Regions from separate parts of the Pseudarthrobacter sp. P1 genome, predicted to be linked through region 2. Evidence: riboswitches for the same ligand, from Rfam matches in the RefSeq annotation. Region 2 holds a riboswitch; the other holds the start of a gene.
What was found. A riboswitch is a leader RNA that binds a small molecule or an ion and turns the genes downstream of it on or off. The one in region 2 is predicted to bind cyclic di-AMP.
Positions count from the first base shown of each region.

Region 1 (3,632 bases), 260 kb from region 2:
GGCCTGGGCGTAGGCCCACTGGACAAATCCGGAGCAGTCCCAGCCGCCCGGGCTGGTGCCGCCCCAAACGTAGGGGGAACCGATGCCGGCGTAGGCGGCAGCGGCAACGCCGGCCTGTCCCGCGCCGACCATGGCGGCCGGAGCCGCAGCGGCCGCAGCAGGCACGGTGGCGGCAGCGGGCGCAGTGGCGGGTGCGGCAGCCGGAGCGGCGGCCTCTACGGTGTCGGCCTTGGCTGCCACCTGGGCAACCACGGGGGCTGCCACCAGCTCCGAGGAGACCTCGGTGCGGGCAAAAGAAACAGCCGCGGTGGCGGGGACCGTTACGGGGGTCTCGGCAACCTGGACGGCTGAGGAAGTTTCGGTGCTCACGGGGCCGGATTCGGCGGCCTGGGCAGGGAGGCCAATGCTGACGATGAGGCCGGAGGCGGCTGCAACGACAGCGGCCTGGCGGCCAAAGGTCCCGGCATTGGACGAGACTGCTTTAGAAATAGCCGCAAGCGGGTTCACGCTTGCAGAGGGCGCACGGTGGCGCCCAAGGACGGTGTTTGAAGACACGACTAGAGCCTCTCCCAATGCCTGCGAGGTAAGCTGTCGGATTCGGATGGGAGTCACCCGGCCGCTCCACATTCCCATCGGTTGACCCGTGGAATGCTTCGCGGCTTCACCCCAAGGGCTTCTTTGGAAAGAAGCCCGAAATTGGTTCCCCCGCCTCTGCCAGACGAATGTTGCGAACGGACCGCAGGTGGTGGCAGAGCTAGGCAATCCACGTGCGGGCGCCCCCTTTTATTGGAAGGAGGCGCACTTACGACGGTACAGGAGTTTCAAATCAATGTCACGTTAAGATCACGGAACATTGTGGAAATCGTGATCTTCCGCCTCTAGCTTTTTAGAGCCAACCGAGCGGGTCGACGGTCTTGCCATCGATCATCACTTCGAAGTGCAGGTGGCAGCCGGTGGAGGCTCCCGTGGTGCCGCTGAGGGCCAGTTCCTGGCCGCGGGTGAGCTTCTGGCCCACCTTGACCTCAATGGAGGAGAGGTGGTTGTACGTGCTGGAGAGCCCGTTGCCATGGTCAATCACCACGCGGTTTCCGCCGCCATAGGGGTGCCAGCCGGCAAAGGTCACGGTGCCGCCGGCGGCAGCGTGGACGGGCGTGCCACAGGCGATGGCGAAGTCCTGGCCGGTGTGCTCTTCGCCCAGCTGGCCGGTGAGCGGGTTCACGCGGGCACCGAAGCCCGACGTGGGGGTCAGCGAGTCCAGCGGAGCGCCAAGGGTTCCCTTGGCGGCCGCGGGCGTGACCTTGGCGGCGGTGGCAGTCAGGGTCTGGTGCAACTTGCCGTCGGCGTCCAGCGAGCTGCCCACGGACGGGCGGGAGAAGGAGACGGATGCGGCGGAGTCTGCTGTCACCATGGCCGCTTCTGCGGCCACAGAGCCGGTGCCTTCGGTGGCCAAGGCCGGGGTTGTGCCGGGGACCGTGACGGCCAGGGCCAGTCCCGTCACGGCCAGCGCAATGCCGACCTTCTGGCCGGCGCCGGTGGCGACGGCCAGGTCCGAGAGCTGGCGGGCGGTGCCGCCGAGGCCGCGGTGGCGGGTGCGCTGTTCGGCGCGGATTGCATCGCGGCGGCTAAGCGTGCTGGCCGCCGCGGGTGCCGCCATAACAAGGTCGACGGCGGAGGGCGTGGCGGGCAGGTTGCCGCCGGCGCGGCGTCGGCCGTGCTGTTTCTCGATGGACAAGTTTCTAAGCCTCTCTTGTACACCTGCGGAGTTAGCTGTCGGATTCGAGTCAGAGACTTGCGTCAACTCGGCCCGGCGCAACGCCCGCACAGGGCACAGGCACCTGAAGGAAGGGATGCATCTGTGCAGATCGTGCGGCCGCCGTGAACGGACTTCACCCCAAGGCCACGGTCAATACCGCAGCCGGAAAAGTGGTTCCTCCGCCCTGCCTGTCAAGGATGTAAGCCACTCTCCGCAGGCAAGGCTCGGCGCCGGAGAATGTAACGCTTTGGTATCAGCGTCTGGTAACCACTATACGTGAATCGGATCAGACCGTGACCTGCTTGTTACCTAAGCTGTGGAGAACTGGTGGGTTGTCCGATATCCAGTGTGCGTTAGCCGACCGTCACAAAGACGTGGCCGGCAACTTCCGGCGGGAGCTCCAAGGCACCTTCGATGCCCGGCACGCGGACGGAAATGTACTCGCCCACCTGCTCCAGGGAAATCTTCGCCCCGGGGCGCATGCCACCCTCGTCCAGCTGGGTCAGCAGCTCCGGTTCCACCTGGATACGCTCGGACAAGCGGGCGATGCGGACACTGCTGCCAGCGGTGTAGTTTTCCATGACATCGATCAGGTTCACGACGCCGTCGGTGAAGGACGCCGGGGCCGGCCCGCCCAGCTCTTCCAGGCCGGGGATCGGGTTGCCGTACGGGGATTCCGCGGGGTGGCCGAGCAGGTCAAAGAGCCGCTGTTCCACGCGCTCGCTCATCACGTGCTCCCACCGGCAGGCCTCGTCATGGACGTAGGCCCAATCCAGGCCGATGACATCGGAGAGCAGCCGTTCGGCCAGGCGGTGCTTGCGCATCACCTTGGTGGCCTTGTCGCGGCCCAGCGCGGTCAGCTCCAGGTGCCTGTCGCCGGAAACCACCACCAGGCCATCGCGCTCCATCCGCCCGACGGTCTGGGAGACGGTGGGCCCCGAGTGGTGCAGACGCTCGGCAATGCGCGCCCGCAGCGCAACAATGTTCTCTTCTTCGAGCTCCAAAATGGTCCGAAGGTACATTTCCGTTGTGTCGATCAGGTCCGTCATGTCAACACCCTCCTGGCGTTTGAAGTTCAGTGGGTGGCCTTGGTCACAGATGCCGCGGTTCACCGTTGGCGCTGCTGGCGCACGCCCCCACCCATCCTACGTTCGTATTACGCCGGTTAGTTCTCAGCGCACGTCTGCGGCAGAATTGTCCATAGCCTCCGGGCCGCCACCCACCGCCAATTTCTTTGGAGCCACTTGTGAGCGAATCCACTGCCCTGACCATTCCCGCAGATTTGCTGCCCGCGGACGGACGGTTCGGTGCCGGCCCGTCCAAGGTCCGCGCAGAGCAGGTGGAGGCACTTGCCGCCGCCGGCCGCAACCTCCTGGGCACCTCCCACCGCCAGGCGCCCGTGAAGAACCTCGTGGGCGAGGTCCGCAGCGGCCTGAGCCAGTTCTTCAAGGCCCCCGAAGGCTACGAAGTCATCTTGGGCGTGGGCGGTTCCACCGCATTCTGGGACATCGCCAGCTTTGGCCTGGTGGAGAAGAAGGCCCAGCACCTGAGCTTCGGCGAGTTTGGCTCCAAGTTTGCCTCCGCCACCAACAAGGCCCCGTTCATTGAGGCCTCCTCCATCATCACCTCCGAGCCCGGCACCCGCCCGGTGTCGGTGGCCGAGGCCGGCGTGGACGTCTACGCCTGGCCGCAGAACGAGACCTCCACCGGCGTTGCCGCCCCGGTCAAGCGCGTTGACGGCGCCGACGACGATGCGCTGGTGGTCATCGATGCCACCTCCGCCGCCGGCGGCCTGCACGTGGACATCGACCAGGCCGATGTGTACTACTTTGCCCCGCAGAAGAACTTCGCCTCCGACGGCGGCCTGTGGCTGGGCCTG
Region 1 covers NZ_CP189584.1:3,720,726-3,724,357, reverse strand. Annotated here, with positions in the region: gene ACQCSX_RS17525 (C40 family peptidase) at 1-507, opposite strand, end outside; cyclic di-AMP (ydaO/yuaA leader) riboswitch at 560-740, opposite strand; gene ACQCSX_RS17520 (M23 family metallopeptidase) at 887-1,732, opposite strand; cyclic di-AMP (ydaO/yuaA leader) riboswitch at 1,738-1,969, opposite strand; gene ACQCSX_RS17515 (metal-dependent transcriptional regulator) at 2,107-2,802, opposite strand; gene serC (phosphoserine transaminase) at 3,000-3,632, shown strand, end outside.
Region 1: linked by a shared signal. The riboswitch ahead of ACQCSX_RS17520 (M23 family metallopeptidase) and the one ahead of ACQCSX_RS16385 (transglycosylase) in region 2 are both predicted to bind cyclic di-AMP.

Region 2 (3,632 bases):
GGTCAGCGCGGCCAGCCCCAACGGGATCAGGGCCAGCGCGTACAGCCAGTAGCTGGGCATCGAGGCGGCGATGGCGGCAAAGACGCCAAAGGCCAGCACGCCGCCCAGCACGTAGAGCATCCGGGTGTTCTTGCGCCGCGCGGCCAGCAGCGCCGCGGCGAGCGTGCCCACGGCCATGATGGAGCCAAGCATCCCGTACTCCCCCGCGCCCTTGTGGAACACCTCGGTGGCCATCAGGGCGTTGGTGAGCTGGAAGTTCATGCCGAAGGTGCCCACCAGGAACACCAGCACCATGATCATCATCAGGTCCGGGCGCTGGCGGATGTAGGCCAGCCCCTCGCGGATCTGGCCCTTGCCGCGCGGGGCCTTGGCCACCGGGTGCAGTTCCTCGGGCCGCATCCGCAGCAGGGAGACCAGCACCGCGGCAAAGCTTGCCGCGTTGACCAGGAAGGCCGGGCCGGTGCCCAGCCAGGCGATGACCAGGCCGGCGACGCCGGGGCCGGCCAGCCGGGCCAGGTTGAAGGAGGCACTGTTGAGGGCGACGGCGTTGGGCACGTCGCGGGTCTCCACCACCTCCGACACAAAGGCCTGCCGGGCCGGTGCGTCGAAGGCACTGGCGACGCCAAGGGCCAGCGCAAGGGCGTAGACCTGCCAGAGCACTGCGGTGTCGGTGACCACCAGCAGGCCCAGCACCAGAGCGCACAGGCCCATGGTGGTTTGGGTCATCAGCAGCAGCTTGCGCTTGTCCATCCGGTCCGCCAGCAGGCCGGCATAGGGTCCCAGGAAGATGATCGGCAGGAACTGCAGCCCGGTGGTGATGCCGACGGCGGTGCCGGAGTTGTTGGTCAGCACGGTCAGGACCAGCCAGTCCTGGGCCACCCGCTGCATCCAGGTGCCAATGTTGGAAACCAATGCCCCGCCCACCCAGAGCCGGTAGTTGTATACCTTCAGGGCACGGAACATGGTGCTCATTTTGCGCTCATCTCCGCAAGGATCGCGGCCGCGCGGCGCAGGACGGCGCGGTCTTCCGAGCTGAGTTTGGCCACCCGTTTGGCCAGCCATTCGGTGCGTTTGGTGCGGGCCGCGCTGTGTGCGGCCGTCCCGGCGTCGGCGATCCACACCAGTACCTGGCGGCCGTCCGTCGGATGCGCCACGCGCTCCACGAAGCCCGAGGCCTCAAGCGAATTCACAATCCGGGTCATGGACGGGGCGGAGATGTTTTCCCGCTCGGCCAGCGCCCGCAGGGTCATGGGGCCGCGGGCCACGGCGGCCAGCACCGAATACTGCCCGGGGGAAAGCGTTTCGGAACTGGCCTCTGCCCGGAGCCGGCGCGAGGTGCGCATGATGGCAATCCGAAGCTCCACCGGGAGCGGCCCGGGAGCGGGGTTTTTGGTTGTGCTCTTGGCGGAATTTCGCGCCGTGGTTTCTGCAATTTTTGATGCTGGTGTGTGTGCCATGAAAGTCATCTACCTGTAGCTGCGTTGCGTATCACTCGTGTTTTGTGTAGTTCCCATCCTAGATCCTTAGCAATGCTAAGTAAATGTTCGGCTGGTCACAGGGGTGTCTTGCCGTTACCAAAGCGTGACTATGAGCCAGTCGGTCTGTACAGTGGGTAGTGTGCCGACTGCAGCCAACAGGCTGCCTGGCATCCCCGGACGGTTCGCCGAGCTCTGCCGCCGCCCGAGGCCCGTTCAATCTTTGGCAGAGACGGGGGACCCACGATTTGCGGGCCTCCACCACTGGAAGCCCTTGGGGTTAAGCCGCGCCTTGCGCGCGGCCGGATGCTCTCCATCCGAACCCGACAGCTCACCTCGCAGGCGTTGAGAGAGGCTAATCCGCATGTCCAAGAACCCACAGCACGGCCGCCGCCGTGCCCAGCCGGCGCACAAAGAGTCGCTGGCACTGCAGCTGTGGAACGCAGCACCCAAGCCCACCGCCGCCGGACAGCGCATGGCCGCTGTCGCCGTCGCGGGCGCCCTCCTGGTGGGTGCAGGTCTGGCCGAGGCGCCCGGGGAGCAGGCCACGGCCGCGGGCCTGAACACTCCGCTGTCCGCCGATGAGGCCCTGGTCGACGCCCCGGTGGCAGCGGACAGCAGCGTTGCGGTGTCCTTTACCCGCCCCGCCGTGGCGTCCAGCAGTGCAAACACCACCAACGTCCCGGACATCAAGGGCAATGCCAGCTCGGTGGTCCCCGTGGGAGCCAACGGCGGGGCGGTCAACGACCCCGCCGGCGCCCAGGCCTTCGCGGCCTCCAAGCTTGCCGACTTTGGCTGGGGCCAGGACCAGATGAAGTGCCTGATTCCGCTGTGGAACCGTGAGTCCGACTGGACCACCACTGCCGAGAACTCCTCCAGCCTGGCCTACGGCATCGCCCAGTCGCTGCCGGCCTCCAAGATGGACTCCGTGGGCACCGACTGGCGCACCAACTACCAGACCCAGATCACCTGGGGCATGGGCTATATCAAGAACCGTTATGGCAACCCGTGCGGCGCCTGGGGGCACGAAACCTCCATCGGCTGGTACTAGGCCACCCCGCTGGACCAACCCGCGGACCGCTGGACGAGGAAGGGCCGGACGCTGCAGCGTCCGGCCCTTCCTCGTCCAGCAACAGATTCTTTAGTCCACCACGCCATAGAGGCGGTCGCCGGCGTCGCCCAGGCCGGGAACGATGTAGGAGTTCTCGTCCAGCTTCTCGTCGATCGAGGCCAGCACGATGGTGACGTTCTTGCCCTCGAGCTCCTGGCGCAGGATCTCAAGACCCTCCGGGGCGGCCAGCAGGCAGATGCAGGTAATGTCCGCAGCTCCCCGGGCAAAGAGGAACTTGATGGCCTCGCGCAGCGTTCCGCCGGTGGCCAGCATGGGGTCCAGCACGTAGACCTGGCGGCCGGTCAGGTTGTCCGGGAGGCGCTCGGCGTAGGTGATCGCTTCGAGTGTCTCCTCGTTGCGGGCCATGCCCAGGAAGCCGACCTCCGCCGTCGGGAGCAGGCGGACCATGCCTTCGAGCATGCCCAACCCGGCGCGCAGGATGGGGACCACCAACGGGGTGGGCTTCACCAGACCGGTGCCCACGGTGGAGGTGACGGGGGTTTCAATGTTCACGGGTTCAACGCGCACCTCGCGGGTGGCCTCGTAGGCCAGCAGGGTGACGAGCTCCTCCGTCAGCTGCCGGAAGACCGGCGACGGGGTGTTCTTGTCCCTAAGAACCGTGAGTTTGTGGGCTACAAGCGGGTGGTCCGCAACGATGACGCGCATAGATAAAAGCTACCATTGAGCCGTGCCGACTATCCCGGAAACCCGCCAACACGAGTCCATCCCCACACCCAGCAGCCACCTTGAGTGGATGGACCTGGCGCTGGCTCAGGCCCGCGGGGCGCTGGCGACGGCGGACGTTCCCATTGGCGCCCTCGTGATTGGGCCCGACGGCGCGGTGCTTGGCACCGGGCGCAACGAACGCGAGGCGCACGGGGACCCCACGGCACACGCCGAGGTGGTGGCCATCCGCCAGGCGGCGGCCGCCCTGGGCGAGTGGCGGCTGGCCGGCTGCACACTGGTGGTCACCCTGGAACCGTGCACCATGTGTGCCGGGGCCATCGTGCTGGCCCGGGTGCCGCGGGTGGTCTTTGGCGCCTGGG
Region 2 covers NZ_CP189584.1:3,460,491-3,464,122, reverse strand. Annotated here, with positions in the region: gene ACQCSX_RS16395 (MFS transporter) at 1-972, opposite strand, end outside; gene ACQCSX_RS16390 (MarR family winged helix-turn-helix transcriptional regulator) at 969-1,343, opposite strand; cyclic di-AMP (ydaO/yuaA leader) riboswitch at 1,679-1,834, shown strand; gene ACQCSX_RS16385 (transglycosylase) at 1,840-2,526, shown strand; gene upp (uracil phosphoribosyltransferase) at 2,617-3,252, opposite strand; gene tadA (tRNA adenosine(34) deaminase TadA) at 3,275-3,632, shown strand, end outside.